3 regions of the Streptomyces kaniharaensis genome follow, and region 3 is predicted to be linked to each of the others. Evidence: predicted binding sites of a transcription regulator. Region 3 holds the regulator's gene; each other region holds the start of a gene.
The links. Region 3 encodes HrcA, which represses chaperone genes, less so after heat shock. Its sites were predicted from a motif close to TTNGCACTCNGNNNNNCNGAGTGCNAA; they were not measured.

Region 1: groL (chaperonin GroEL) is a predicted target of HrcA. The motif match lies at 2,755-2,781, and genes of this name have one in related genera.
Region 2: groES (co-chaperone GroES) is a predicted target of HrcA. The motif match lies at 2,039-2,065, and genes of this name have one in related genera.

Annotation. Positions count from the first base shown of each region.
Region 1 covers NZ_WBOF01000001.1:2,470,064-2,475,098, reverse strand. Annotated here, with positions in the region: SAM riboswitch class I at 90-222, shown strand; gene thrC (threonine synthase) at 239-1,534, shown strand; gene F7Q99_RS11245 (MoaD/ThiS family protein) at 1,567-1,845, shown strand; gene F7Q99_RS11240 (cold-shock protein) at 2,392-2,592, shown strand; gene groL (chaperonin GroEL) at 2,940-4,559, shown strand; gene F7Q99_RS11230 (hypothetical protein) at 4,653-5,009, shown strand; gene F7Q99_RS11225 (HD domain-containing protein) at 5,006-5,035, opposite strand, start outside.
Region 2 covers NZ_WBOF01000001.1:2,260,761-2,265,795, reverse strand. Annotated here, with positions in the region: gene F7Q99_RS10175 (polysaccharide deacetylase family protein) at 1-740, shown strand, start outside; gene F7Q99_RS10170 (class I SAM-dependent methyltransferase) at 745-1,911, opposite strand; gene groES (co-chaperone GroES) at 2,208-2,513, shown strand; gene groL (chaperonin GroEL) at 2,630-4,261, shown strand; gene F7Q99_RS10155 (LysR family transcriptional regulator) at 4,403-5,035, shown strand, end outside.
Region 3 covers NZ_WBOF01000001.1:1,656,705-1,661,739, forward strand. Annotated here, with positions in the region: gene F7Q99_RS07575 (16S rRNA (uracil(1498)-N(3))-methyltransferase) at 1-152, opposite strand, end outside; gene dnaJ (molecular chaperone DnaJ) at 249-1,391, opposite strand; gene hrcA (heat-inducible transcriptional repressor HrcA) at 1,468-2,502, opposite strand; gene htpX (zinc metalloprotease HtpX) at 2,790-3,710, shown strand; gene pspAB (PspA-associated protein PspAB) at 3,786-4,388, shown strand; gene F7Q99_RS07600 (DUF3097 domain-containing protein) at 4,434-5,035, shown strand, end outside.

The sequences.
Region 1 (5,035 bases), 810 kb from region 3:
TCGGGGTTGGCGCCTTCGGATACAGTCTTCGTACAGCGGCCGGACCTTCGCACGCCGGGGTCGCCGCTGAGCAGCACCACAACTTCACAAGCTCATCCAGAGGGACTGAGGGAACGGCCCGTTGACGTCCCGGCAACCTTCTCGCGCGGCTGTCTTCAGGCCCCGGCGGGACAGGTGCCAATTCCGGCCCGTGGCGCGACCGCGCCATGGGGAAGATGAGGAGAGAGGCCTCCGCCACATGGCTATCACTGCGACATCCCCATCTGGCGTCGTACCCGCACCCGTCGACCTCGGCCCCGCCGCGGCGCTGTCCTGTCGGGAGTGCGGCGCCCGCTTCCCGCTCGGTCCGAGCTTCGCCTGTCCGGAGTGCTTCGGCCCGCTGGAGATCGCGTACGACTTCGGCAGCGAGGGCGCCGAGGAACTGCGCAAGCGGATCGAGTCCGGTCCGGCCTCGATCTGGCGCTACGCACCGCTGCTGCCCGTTCCGGCCGACGTCGCCTCCAAGCCGAACCTGAATCCCGGCTGGACTCCGCTGGTCACGGCGGACAACCTCGGCCGCGAACTCGGCTTCACCGCCCGGCTGCACGTCAAGGACGACTCGGGCAACCCGACGCACTCGTTCAAGGACCGCGTGGTGGCCTGCGCCATCGAGGCGGCGCGGGCGTTCGGCTACACGACGCTGTCCTGCTCGTCGACCGGCAACCTGGCCGGTGCGGTGGGCGCGGCGGCGGCGCGGGCCGGGTTCCGCTCGTGCGTCTTCATCCCGCACGACCTGGAGCAGGGCAAGGTCGTGATGGCCGGTGTCTACGGCGGCGAGCTGGTCGGCATCGAGGGCAACTACGACGACGTGAACCGCTTCTGCTCCGAGCTGATCGGCGACCCGGCCGGCGAGGGCTGGGGCTTCGTCAACGTCAACCTGCGCCCGTACTACGGCGAGGGCTCCAAGACGCTGGCGTACGAGATCTGCGAGCAGCTCGGCTGGCGGCTGCCGGAGCAGATCGTCATCCCGATCGCCTCGGGCTCGCAGCTGACGAAGATCGACAAGGGCCTGCAGGAGCTGATCGGGCTCGGGCTGGTCGAGGACCGGCCGTACCGGATCTTCGGTGCCCAGGCCGAGGGCTGCTCCCCGGTGTCGGCCGCGTTCAAGGCCGGCCGGGACGTGATCAAGCCGGTCAAGCCGGACACCATCGCCAAGTCGCTGGCGATCGGCAACCCGGCGGACGGCCCGTACGTGCTGGACATCGCGCGGCGCACCGGCGGCGCGGTCGAGGACGTCACCGACGCCGAGGTGGTGGCCGCGATCGGGCTGCTGGCCCGCACTGAGGGCATCTTCGCCGAGACCGCGGGCGGGGTGACCATCGGCGTGCTGAAGAAGCTGGTCGAGACCGGACAACTGGATCCGGCCAAGGAGACCGTCGCGATCAACACCGGCGACGGCCTGAAGACCCTGGACGCCGTCTCCGACGCCGGCATGACCGCCGTCATCCGCCCGACGCTGGAGTCCTTCCGCGACGCCGGCCTCGTGTCCGCCTGACCCCCCCACCCCCGCCGAGGAGAGCCACCGCCATGAGTGCCAACGTCCGCATCCCCACCATCCTCCGCACCTACACCGGCGGCGCCGCCGAGGTGGCCGCCGAGGGCGCCACCCTGGGCGACGTCATCGCCGACCTGGACCGCAACCACGCCGGCATCGCCGCCCGCATCCTGGACGACACCGGCCGGCTGCGCCGCTTCGTCAACGTGTACGTGAACGACGACGACGTGCGCTTCGCGGAGGGTCTGGCGACGGAGATCAAGGACGGCGCCAGCGTCTCGATCATTCCGGCGGTGGCCGGCGGCTGCTGAGCCGCACGCCGTCCATTCGGCCGTCCACGCATGCGGAATTCCGCATTCCGTACGCGTGGGCGGCTGCTCGTATTTCGGCGGGAATATTTCTCGGTCGAGTGGGAGTAGAGTGTCGCTCGGCCGGGAACAGGGGTCCCCCTCCCTCCCGCGGCGAACCGCCGGATCGCCTTCCGGCGCTTGGGCCAGGCCCGGTCCGGCGCCGGGAATCCTGTCAGGCGGATGTCAGAATTTCCGGGGGGATTTGGGTAATTCGTCCGCTATGCCCGGCGTGAAATGCCGAGATTCTTCCGATTCGACCCGTCCTGTCTCTTGACGTGGCCCCGGAATTCCGTGCGGCTGACCCTGTTGCAGAGGGCGTCGATCCGGATACATTCAGCCGCGGTCGACGCAGTCACCCGCTCACCGGACCCCGTCCGGTGGCCCGGCGGAGGACTGCGGCGTGCATGGCTGCGCTCAGGGGGGGTTCCCCGAGCCGGCCTTCAAACCAACCCGCTCCCGCGACCTGCGGGCGCGTGAAGGGCCAGCACAGCACTAGGGGAGTTCGGAATGGCTCAGGGCACCGTCAAGTGGTTCAACGCGGAGAAGGGCTACGGCTTCATCGCGGTCGACGGTGGTGCGGACGTCTTCGTCCACTACAGCGCGATCCAGATGGACGGCTACCGCACCCTCGAGGAGGGCCAGCGGGTCGAGTTCGAGATCTCCCAGGGACAGAAGGGCCCGCAGGCGGACATGGTCCGCGCGGTCTGACCCCCTTCGGCTTCCAGGAGCTCGGCGCGGCCCACGGCTGGTGACCACTCGCTTCTCGACGGGCCCGTACGACATGCGTCGTACGGGCTCGTCGGCGTTCACGAGGGGTGCGCGAGGGGGTCGCGCGGGGCTCGGAGTGCGGCTCGCGGGTTGGCGATTGGGCTTGCACTCGACCACCCGGAGTGCTAATCATTGGCGTTAGCACTCACAGCTTGAGAGTGATAAAGCGGACCGGGTCGGTGAGGCCCCAGGGAGCGGTAGGGGAATGGACCCCCGCACACCAGGGCCGTCCGTCGCGGGCACCCCTTGGTCCGAGCAGTCGACCGTGTCCCGGAGGACCACTTCTGATGGCCAAGATCATCGCCTTTGATGAGGAAGCTCGCCGCGGCCTTGAGCGTGGCATGAACCAGCTCGCCGACGCAGTGAAGGTCACGCTCGGCCCCAAGGGCCGCAACGTCGTGCTGGAGAAGAAGTGGGGCGCCCCCACGATCACCAACGACGGCGTCTCCATCGCCAAGGAGATCGAGCTCGAGGACCCGTACGAGAAGATCGGTGCGGAGCTCGTCAAGGAGGTCGCCAAGAAGACGGACGACGTCGCCGGTGACGGCACCACCACCGCCACCGTCCTCGCCCAGGCCCTGGTTCGCGAGGGTCTGCGCAACGTCGCCGCCGGCGCCAACCCGATGGCCCTGAAGCGCGGTATCGAGAAGGCCGTCGCCGCCGTCTCGGACCAGCTGCTGGCCCAGGCCACCGACGTGGAGACCAAGGAGCAGATCGCCTCCACCGCCTCCATCTCGGCCGCCGACACCCAGATCGGCGAGCTGATCGCCGAGGCCATGGACAAGGTCGGCAAGGAAGGCGTCATCACCGTCGAGGAGAGCAACACCTTCGGCCTGGAGCTCGAGCTCACCGAGGGCATGCGCTTCGACAAGGGTTACATCTCCGCCTACTTCGCGACCGACCTGGAGCGTATGGAGGCGACCTTCGAGGACCCGTACATCCTCATCGCCAACTCCAAGATCGGCTCGATCAAGGACCTGCTCCCGCTGCTGGAGAAGGTCATGCAGAGCGGCAAGCCGCTCGTCATCATCGCCGAGGACGTCGAGGGCGAGGCCCTGTCGACCCTGATCGTCAACAAGATCAAGGGCGTCTTCAAGTCCGTCGCCGTCAAGGCCCCGGGCTTCGGCGACCGCCGCAAGGCCATGCTCCAGGACATCGCCGTCCTCACCGGCGGCACCGTGGTGTCCGAGGAGGTCGGCCTGAAGCTGGAGAACGCCGGTCTGGACCTGCTGGGCGGCGCCCGCAAGGTGGTCATCACCAAGGACGAGACCACCATCATCGACGGTGCCGGTGACGGCGAGCTGGTCGCCGGCCGCGTGAACCAGATCCGCGCCGAGATCGAGATCAGCGACTCGGACTACGACCGCGAGAAGCTCCAGGAGCGCCTCGCCAAGCTGGCCGGCGGCGTGGCCGTCATCAAGGCCGGCGCGGCCACCGAGGTGGAGCTCAAGGAGCGCAAGCACCGCATCGAGGACGCCGTCCGCAACGCCAAGGCCGCCGTCGAGGAGGGCATCGTCGCCGGTGGTGGCGTGGCCCTGCTGCAGGCCGCCGTCGCCTTCGACAAGCTGGAGCTGGAGGGCGACGAGGCCACCGGTGCCAACATCGTCAAGGTCGCGCTGGAGGCCCCGATCAAGCAGATCGCGACCAACGCCGGCCTGGAAGGTGGCGTCGTGGTGGAGAAGGTGCGCAACCTCCCCGCCGGTCACGGCCTGAACGCCGCCACCAACGAGTACGTCGACCTGATCGCCGAGGGCATCATCGACCCGGCCAAGGTCACCCGCTCCGCGCTGCAGAACGCCGCCTCCATCGCGGCGCTGTTCCTCACCACCGAGGCCGTCATCGCCGACAAGCCGGAGAAGGCCGCCGCGCCGGCCGGCGGCATGCCGGGCGGTGACATGGACTTCTGATCCTGATCTCCGATCGGATCGGTTGATTCCCGATCGCGTGGGCGGTCCCCTTCGGGGGGCCGCCCACGCGGCGTTCTGAGAGAAGATGGACGGATGGCTGCCGACGACATCGAGACCGCCCTGCACAACGCCCGGGCGCTGATCCTGGCCGACCTCACCGCGCGGGACGTGGCGGACGCCGCCGTCGTGTCGCTGGTGGAGGAGGCCGTCACGCACCGCCGGTGGTGGCTGGAGCAGTGGCCCGACGGCACCGAGTACGTGCTCGGGCTGGTCGCCCAGGACGTCCAGGACGCCCTGCTGGAGGCGTACGGGCGCTGGCCGCTGTGCACCGCCTGCGCGGCCGACGGGGACCTGCACGCGCTCAGCGTGGAACCGGAGCTCGGGCCCGAGCCGCACTGGGTGTGCGGCAAGGAGGGCGCCGTCGTCGCGCCGGTGGGGAAGCTCTCCTAGAGCGTGTCGAGTTCGGCCGTCAGGTT
Region 2 (5,035 bases), 600 kb from region 3:
GCGCCGCGCCGGCCGCCGCCGCGGCCCCCGCGGCCGCGGACGCCGCCTGGGCGAAGTGGAACCTCAAGCCGCTGGCCCCGGCCCCCGCGCCGCCCGCCGACAAGCCCGTCAAGCTCGAACGGACCGGCACCGTACCGGTGTTCAGCGAGGTGAAGACGAACGACAAGGTCGTCTTCATCACCATCGACGACGGCGCCGAGAAGGACCCGAAGTTCGTCGAGATGCTGACCGAACTCAAGGTGCCGGTCTCGATGTTCCTGACCCGGGACATCGTCAAGGACAACTACGGCTACTTCAAGCCGCTCCAGGCGCTCGGCAACCACATCCAGAACCACACCGTGGACCACCCGGTGATGAGCAAGATCCCGGCGGAGAAGCAGAAGTCCGAGATCTGCGACGCGCAGTCCGCGCTCACCCAGCAATACGGCACCGCGCCGCTGCTGTTCCGCCCGCCGTTCGGGGACGGCGCCAACACCCCGACCCTCAACAACTCGGTGCAGCAGTGCGGGCCGCGCGCGATCGTGCTCTGGCGCGAGTCGATGCAGATCCACGACATGCAGTACCAGGCGTCGGACAAGAAGCTGAAGCCCGGCGACATCATCCTCGCCCACTTCCGCGGCCCGAAGGAGCTCAAGGGCGCGACGATGACCGAGATGTTCGGCGAACTGCTGGCCCGGATCCAGGAGCAGGGCTTCTCGGTGGCCCGGCTGGAGGACTACATCCAGGCGCCCGCGTCGTAGCCGGTCAGACCGGCTGACCGAGCATCATGAGCGGGCCGTTGTCGGTGCGGCTGAGGATCACCGTGACGGTGTTCGGGCCGGAGGGCTTGAGCTGACGGCGCAGTTCCTCCGGGGTGATCGCCATCCCGCGCTTCTTGATCACCACCGTGCCGACGCCGCGCTCGCGCAGCAGCGCCTTGAGCTTCTTGATGTTGAACGGCAGGACGTCCGTCAGCTCGAAGGCGTGCGCGTACGGGGTGGGGACGAGCTCGTCCGACGTCAGGTAGGCGATCTTCGGGTCGATCAGCCGGCCGCCGACCTGCTCGGCCACCTCGGCCACCATGTGGGCGCGGATCACGGCGCCGTCCGGCTCGTACAGGTAGCGGCCGACCGGCCCGGCCGCCGGGTCCGGCAGGTCGCCGCCGGTGAGGCTGGCGCCGTGCGGCAGTAGGGTCGCGCGGTGCGGGTGGGCGGCCTTCGTGCCGAACCAGAGCACCGCCTCCTTGACGTCCCCGTGGTCGGAGACCCACTCGGCCTCGGCGTCCGCCGGGACGGCCTCGTGCGGGATGCCCGGCGCCACCTTCAGCGCGCCGATCGGGGTACGGCGGCCGGCCTCGATCGCCCAGGAGAGCGGCGGGGCGTACGCCTCGGGGTCGAACACCCGGCCGCGCGACGTGCGGCGGGCCGGGTCGGTGAACACCGCGTCGTAGCCGGTGGCGTCCACCTCGGCGACGTCCGCGCAGCGCACCTCGACCAGGTCGGAGAGGCCCAGCGCGGCGGCGTTGGCGGCGGTCGCCGCGCAGGCCGCCGGGTCCTTGTCGACGGCCAGCACCTGGATCCCGGCCCGGGCCAGCGCCAGCACGTCCCCGCCGATCCCGCAGCACAGGTCCGCCAGTCGCCGTACCCCCAGCTCGGCGAACCGCTGCGCCCGCCACTCGGCCACGCTGCGCCGGGTGGACTGCTCGACGCCGTTGGGCGTGAAGTACATCAGGTCGGCGTCCGCCCCGAACTTCGCCCGCGCCCGCTGCCGCAGCCGCGCCTGCCCGAACGCCGCCGACACCAGCTCGGCCGGATGCTCCCGCCGCAGCCGGGTGGCCAGTGCCAGCTCCTCCTCGGGTGCGAACTCACGCAACTCGGCGAGCAGGGCCTGGCCCTCGGGGGTCAGCAGCGGCTGGAGGTTCTCGGTGTCCACGGGGCCATTCTCGCGGCTCACCTGCTGCGGCTCAGGACGAACCAGATCGGGAGGACGAACGCCGCGGCCCCGTGGTCGCACATGAGTACGACTACCCATCCGTAGCGCGAGACCCTCGGGCGTGCCGTTGGCACTCTGGTTGACGGAGTGCTAACACAGGCCTATGGTCGTCCTTGGCACTCTCCACCAGGGGAGTGCTAACGCGATGACGCGTGTCTGACCCCCGCGACGGCAGGCCCGCAGGTTCGCCACCTACCCGTTAGAAAACCCCGTAATCTCCGAAGGGGAGCTCGGACGTGACCACCAGCAGCAAGGTTGCCATCAAGCCGCTCGAGGACCGCATCGTGGTCCAGCCGCTCGACGCCGAGACCACCACGGCCTCCGGCCTGGTTATCCCGGACACCGCCAAGGAGAAGCCCCAGGAGGGCGTCGTCCTGGCCGTCGGCCCGGGCCGCTTCGAGGACGGCCAGCGTCTGCCGCTCGACGTCGCCGTCGGTGACATCGTCCTGTACTCGAAGTACGGCGGCACCGAGGTGAAGTACCAGGGCGAGGAGTACCTGGTTCTCTCCGCGCGCGACGTTCTCGCGATCATCGAGAAGTAAGTCGTCCCGACCCGCCCCGGATCCGTGTCCCCCGTGACAGTGGCCCGGGGCGTGGTCGTTGGTTCACGTAGTTCGGCGGCCGGTGGGCCGGCCGCAGCCCCGAGGGAATAGGGAACATGGCGAAGATCCTGCAGTTCGACGAGGACGCCCGCCGCTCGCTCGAGCGCGGTGTCAACAAGCTGGCCGACACCGTCAAGGTGACCATCGGCCCCAAGGGCCGCAACGTCGTCATCGACAAGAAGTTCGGCGCCCCGACCATCACCAACGACGGTGTCACCATCGCCCGTGAGGTCGAGCTGGACGACCCGTACGAGAACCTTGGCGCGCAACTCGTCAAGGAGGTCGCCACCAAGACCAACGACGTCGCGGGTGACGGCACCACCACCGCCACCGTGCTGGCCCAGGCCCTGGTCAACGAGGGTCTGCGCAACGTCGCCGCCGGCGCCGGCCCGGCCGCCCTGAAGAAGGGCATCGACAAGGCCGTCGCCGCCGTCTCCGAGCACCTGCTGTCGGTGGCCCGCGAGATCGAGGGCAAGGACGACGTCGCCGCCGTCGCGTCCCTCTCCGCGCAGGACACCCAGGTCGGCGAGCTGATCGCCGAGGCGATCGACAAGGTCGGCAAGGACGGTGTCATCACCGTCGAGGAGTCGAACACCTTCGGCGTGGAGCTGGACTTCACCGAGGGCATGCAGTTCGACAAGGGCTACCTGTCGCCGTACTTCGTCACCGATGCGGAGCGGCAGGAGGCGGTCCTGGAGGACCCGTACATCCTGATCCACCAGAGCAAGATCTCCTCGATCCAGGAGCTCCTGCCGCTGCTGGAGAAGATCCTGCAGAGCGGTGGCTCCAAGCCGCTGCTGATCATCGCCGAGGACGTCGACGGCGAGGCGCTGTCGACCCTCGTGCTGAACAAGATCCGCGGCATCTTCAACGCCGTCGCCGTCAAGGCCCCGGGCTTCGGTGACCGCCGCAAGGCGATCCTCGGCGACCTGGCTACCCTGACCGGCGCCACGGTGATCTCCGAGGAGGTCGGCCTCAAGCTCGACCAGGCCGGTCTGGACGTGCTGGGCACCGCTCGCCGCGTGACCATCACCAAGGACGAGACCACCATCGTCGAGGGTGCCGGCGACGCCGAGGCCGTGGCCGGCCGCGTCGCCCAGATCAAGGGCGAGATCGCGGGCACCGACTCCGACTGGGACCGCGAGAAGCTGCAGGAGCGCCTGGCCAAGCTGGCCGGCGGCGTCTGCGTCATCAAGGTCGGCGCCGCCACCGAGGTGGAGCTGAAGGAGCGCAAGCACCGCCTGGAGGACGCCATCTCGGCGACCCGTGCCGCGGTCGAGGAGGGCATCGTCGCCGGTGGTGGCGCCTCCCTCGTGCACGCCGCCAAGGTGCTGAACGACGGCCTGGGCCTGTCGGGCGACGAGGCCACCGGTGTCGCCGTGGTCCGCAAGGCGCTGCACGAGCCGCTGCGCTGGATCGCCCAGAACGCCGGCCTGGAGGGCTACGTCATCACCTCCAAGGTCTCCGACCTGGAGATCGGCCAGGGCTTCAACGCGGCCACCGGCGAGTACGGCGACCTGGTGAAGGCCGGCGTCATCGACCCGGTCAAGGTCACCCGCTCCGCCCTGGAGAACGCCGCCTCGATCGCCTCCCTGCTGCTCACCACCGAGACCCTCGTGGTGGAGAAGAAGGAGGAGGCCGCCGAGAACGGCCACGGCCACTCGCACGGCCACGGCCACTCGCACTGACGCCTGACCGTCGACCGCAGGTCCGGTCCGCTCCTTCGGGATGCGGGCCGGGCCTGCGGCATGTGGGGTCCGTGACTCCGTTTGAGCGTTCAACTATCAGCACAATTTTGCGCATGGTAAAGATTGCCTTATAACTGAGGCATGATCGAGGCCCGCCATCTGCGCGTCCTGCGTGCCGTCGCCCGCACCGGCTCCTTCTCCGCCGCCGCCCGCGAGCTGGGCTGCACGCAGCCCGCCATCAGCCAGCAGATGAAGGCCCTGGAGAAGTCCGTGGACACCCCGCTGGTGGTCCGTTCGGGCCGGGGCATGCAGCTGAGCGAGGCCGGGCGGGTGCTGCTCAAGCATGCCACCGGGATCCTGGCCGGGCTCTCCGCGGCCGAGGAGGAGGTCGCGGCGATCGCCGGGCTGCGGGCCGGGCGGGTGCGGCTGGTGTCCTTCCCGACCGCGAGTTCCACCCTGGTGCCGCCCGCCGTCGCCCGGCTGCGGGACAGCCATCCGGGGGTGCGCGTGTCGCTGGTCGAGGCGGAGCCGCCGGAGTCGCTGGCGATGCTGCGCGGTGGCGAGTGCGAGATCGCCCTGGCCTTCCGCTACCCGCAGTCCGACGGCGCCGCCGTGCCGCCGGCGCCCGCGCACGGCACGCCGCGCGAGGCGCGGGCCGAGGCCAATCTGGAGGCGCAGCAGCTGAGCGCCGGCACCGACTGGTCCGATCTGGTGGTCACGCCGCTGCTGGACGACCCGCTGGTCGGCGTGCTGCCCGCGGCGCATCCGCTGGCG
Region 3 (5,035 bases):
CCCAGCCCGTCGGCCAGGGTCACCGCCTCGCCGGGCTCCAGCCGCTTCACCGCCGCGGCGTGCCGCCCCTCCGGCCCGTCCAGCCGCACCACGGCCCCGGGCGCGGCGGCGGCGAGGCGCCCGGTCTCGACGACGAACACGGGGGCGGTCATGCGGGGAACCTCCGGCTGACGGGGCGGGACGCCCACGCGAAAGGGGAACGCGAAAGGGTGCCGGAGCGGATCTCCGGCACCCCTGCGCGGTGACGGCTACCGGCCGTTGAACGCGTCCTTCAGGCGCGAGAACAGGCCCTGCTGGCCCGGCGCGAACTGGCCGGCCGGCCGCTCCTCGCCGCGCATCACCGCGAGCCGGCGCAGCAGCTCCTCCTGCTCGGCGTCGAGCTTGGTGGGCGTCTGCACCTCGACGTGCACTATCAGGTCGCCCCGGCCGCCCCCGCGCAGGTGCGTGATGCCGCGGCCGTGCAGCGGGATCGACTGGCCGGACTGGGTGCCGGGCCGGATGTCGAGCTCCTCCAGCCCGTCCAGGGTCTGCAGCGGCACCTGGGTGCCGAGCGCGGCCGCCGTCATCGGGATGGTGACGGTGCAGTGCAGGTCGTCCCCGCGCCGCTGGAAGACGGCGTGCGAGGTCTCGGCGATCTCGACGTACAGGTCGCCGGCCGGGCCGCCGCCGGGGCCGACCTCGCCCTCGCCGGCCAGCTGGATCCGGGTGCCGTTGTCGACACCGGCCGGGATCTTGACGGTCAGGGTGCGGCGGGCGCGGACCCGGCCGTCGCCGGCGCACTCCGGGCACGGCGTCGGCACGACGGTGCCGAAGCCCTGGCACTGCGGGCAGGGGCGGGAGGTCATGACCTGGCCCAGGAAGGACCGGGTGACCTGGGAGACCTCGCCCTTGCCGCGGCACATGTCACAGGTCTGCGCGGAGGTGCCGGGCGCCGCGCCCTCGCCGCTGCAGGTGGTGCAGGTGACGGCCGTGTCGACCTGGAGTTCCTTGGTGGTGCCGAAGGCGGCCTCCTCCAGGGTGATCTCCAGCCGGATCATGGCGTCCTGGCCGCGGCGGGTGCGCGAGCGCGGCCCGCGCTGGCCGGCCGCGGCGCCGAAGAAGGCGTCCATGATGTCGGAGAAGCCGAAGCCCGCCGCGCCGGCGCCGAAGCCGCCCGCGCCACCGCCGCCGCTCGGCGACAGCGGGTCGCCGCCGAGGTCGTAGACCTGGCGCTTCTGCGGATCGGAGAGCACCTCGTAGGCGGCGTTGATCTCCTTGAACCGCTCCTGCGTCTTCGGGTCCGGGTTGACGTCCGGGTGCAGTTCGCGTGCCAGGCGCCGGAACGCCTTCTTGATCTCGTCCTGCCCCGCATCCCGTCGGACGCCGAGTACCGCGTAGTAGTCCGTGGCCACCTAATGCTCCGCTTGTTCCGCCTGTAGTAGTGCTGCGACTGGACACCGCCGTCACCCGTGTGACGGCGGCCTGTTGCTACGACTCGGCCAGGATCTGGCCCACGTACCGCGCCACCGCTCGCACCGCCCCCATTGTGCCCGGGTAGTCCATCCGGGTCGGACCGATCACACCCAGTTTGGCCACGCTCTCGTCGCCCGAACCGTAGCCGACCGACACCACCGAGGTGGAATTCAGCCCCTCGTAGGCGTTCTCCCGCCCGATCCGGACCGTCATCGCGGCGTCCGTGGTCTCACCCAGGAGGCGGAGCAGGATGACCTGCTCCTCCAGCGCCTCGAGGACCGGCTGGATGGTGAGCGGGAAGTCGTGGCCGAAGCGGGTCAGGTTGGCCGTGCCGGCCAGCATGATCCGCTCCTCGTTCTGCTCGGCGAGCGCCTCGAACAGCGTGGCGAGGACCGTGTTGACGGCCGGCCGGTCGATCTGCTCGAACATCGCCGGAAGCTCCTCCAGCACCGCCGGGACGTCCGGCAGGCGCAGACCGACGGCCCGCGCGTTGATCCGGGCCCGCAGGTCCGCCAGGACGATCTCGCCGATCGTGCCCGGGCAGTCGACCGTCCGCTGCTCGACCCGGCCGGTGTTGGTGATCAGGACCAGCATCACCTTGGCCGGGGCCAGCGCGACCAGCTCGATGTGCCGCACGGTGGACCGGGTCAGCGAGGGGTACTGCACCACGGCGACCTGCCGGGTGAGCTGGGCGAGCAGCCGCACGGTACGGGCGACCACGTCGTCCAGGTCGACCGCGCCGTCCAGGAAGTGCCGGATCGCCCGGCGCTCGGGGGCGCTCATCGGCTTGACCTCGGCGAGCTTGTCGACGAACAGGCGGTACCCCTTGTCGGTGGGGATGCGCCCGGCGCTGGTGTGCGGCTGGTGGATGTACCCCTCGTCCTCCAGCGCCGCCATGTCGTTGCGGACGGTGGCCGGGGACACGCCGAGGTTGTGCCGTTCCACCAGGGCCTTGGAGCCGACCGGCTCCTCGGTGCCCACGTAGTCCTGGACGATCGCGCGCAGGACGGCCAGCTTGCGGTCGTCCAGCTGGCGGACCTCACCGGCCATGGGGCACGCACCTCCGTCTTCGCACGTTGTCCGTTGTGACATGTGTCCGTACCGCGCAGTTCGTCACTGCGCGGTCACGCATGCTGCGGGCCGCTCCGGGAGGACCCCGGCTTTGGCACTCGGAACACACGAGTGCCAGAACCGTACCTGCCAGTGTACGGCCCGGGTCCGACGGCAGGAACGGCGCGGCAGGGGTGATCCTGCCCGCAGTTCCCGGCGCCGGGGTGGTGCCGCGGACCCGTCCGGGTGGCAGCATCGAAAGCGGACGGCGAATGGAGGAGCAAGCGATGTCGAGCTCGGGCCAGCACACCCGTTTCGCGCCCGACCGGGGCCTCACCGGCCGGATGGTCGGGACCATGTTCGTGATCGGGTTGCTGTACGTCGGCTTCACCGGCCTGCTGATCGCGCTGCTGCGCGGGGCCTGGCCGCTGATCGTGCTGATTTCCGGCGGGCTCTTCGTGGCCCAGTTCTGGTTCAGCGACAAGATCACCGAACGGGCGATGGGGGCCCGCCCGGTGACCCCGCAGGAGTACCCGCAGCTGCACGGCACCGTCGACCGGCTCTGCGCCCTCGCCGACATGCCCAAGCCCCGGGTGGCGGTCGCCAACAGCGACATGCCGAACGCCTTCGCCACCGGCCGCAACCCGCAGAAGGCCGTGGTGTGCGTCACCACCGGGCTGCTGCGGCGGCTGGAACCCGAGGAACTGGAGGGCGTGCTCGCGCACGAGCTCTCGCACGTCGCCCACCGGGACGTCGCGGTGATGACCATCGCCGGGTTCCTCGGCGTGCTCGCCGGGGCCATGACCCGGATCGCGATGTACGGCGGATTCCTGGGCGGCGGGCGCAACAACAACGACCAGAACGCGGCCATCGCCGCCCTGGTCATCCCGCTGGTGTCGATGGTGGTCTACGCGATCAGCTTCCTGCTCACCCGGCTGCTCTCCCGCTACCGGGAACTCGCCGCCGACCGCGCCGCCGCCCAGCTCACCGGCCGGCCCAGCGCGCTCGCCTCCGCCCTCACCAAGGTCACCGGGCAGATCGCCGCCATCCCCACCAAGGACCTGCGCCAGGCCCAGCCCTACAACGCCTTCTACTTCGCCCCGGCGCTGAGCGCCCGGGACACCGCCTCCCAGCTGCTCTCCACCCACCCGACGCTGGAGAAGCGGCTGGAGCAGCTGGCCAGGATCTCCGCCGAGCTCGGCCGCTGACTCCCGCCCCGGACACGACGCTCCGGACCCGACTCCGGACGCGATTCCAGACGTGAAGGAACCGAAAGGAACACCGTGGGATTCCTGGACGCCCTGTTCGGCCGAACCAAGCCCGTCAGGCCCGACCTCGACCAGCTGTTCGGCGTGCCCTCGGCCGCCCTCACCCTGGAGGCCGGGGCCGGGTTCACGCCCACCGGGCTCGGCTCGGTGTGCTTCGCGGCCGTCGAGGGCGCCGCGTTCGGCCAGGTCGCGCAGCAGGTGCGGGAGCTGCTGGACGCCGACACCGAGCGCGGCGGCGTCCCGGTGGAGGCGTCCAAGGACGGCTACGGCTACTCGTGGCTGCTCGCCCGGCACACCCCCGAGGAGCTGCCGGAACTGGTCAACGACCTGCACGCGGTCAACAGCGAGCTGGAGGCGAACGGCTTCGGGCCGCAGCTGCTCTGCTCGCTGGTCGGCTTCCATCGAAGCGAGGGGGGCCGCGACGCGCAGGGGCAGTCGCTGGCGCTCGTCTACCTGTACAAGCGCGGCACGTTCTACCCGTTCGCGCCGATGCCCGGCGGCGGGGAGCGGCGCAACAGCCCGCTGGAGCTGGAGATCAACGCGATGCTGGGGAACGACCTGCGGCTGGAGAAGGACCTCGGCCGCTGGTTCCCGGTCTGGGGTGCGCCGGGCCTCTGACGGTCCGTCCGCCCGTTCGGGATGTCACTGCCTATAGTCACCGGCATGCGCAGCCGCCAGTACGGACCCGACCTGACCCCGCCGTGGAAGAGGCAGGCCCCCGCCCCGGAGGTGCCCGCCGAGCGGGGCCTGGTGGTCGAGGAGGCCGCCACCGGCTTCTGCGGGGCGGTGGTGCGCTGCGAGAGGACGGCGGAGGGGTTCACCGTCACCCTGGAGGACCGGTTCGGCAAGCACCGGGTCTTCCCCCTGGTGCCGCGCGGCTTCCTGCTGGAGGGCCGGGTCGTCACCCTGGTCCGCCCGACCGGCCCCGCCCCCTCCCGTAGGCCCGGCCGCACCGCCTCCGGCTCCGTCGCCGTCCCGGGCGCCCGCGCCCGGGTCGCCCGTGAGTCCCGGATCTACGTCGAGGGCCGGCACGACGCCGAGCTCGTCGAACGGGTCTGGGGCGACGACCTTCGGATCGAGGGCGTCGTCGTCGAGTACCTGGAGGGCGTGGACGACCTGCCCGCGATCGTCGCCGACTTCGCCCCCGGCCCCGGCCGCCGCCTCGGCGTCCTGGTCGACCACCTGCTCCCCGGCACCAAGGAGCACCGCATCGCCGCCCAGGTCACCGGCGATGCCGTGCTGGTCGTCGGCCACCCCTACGTCGA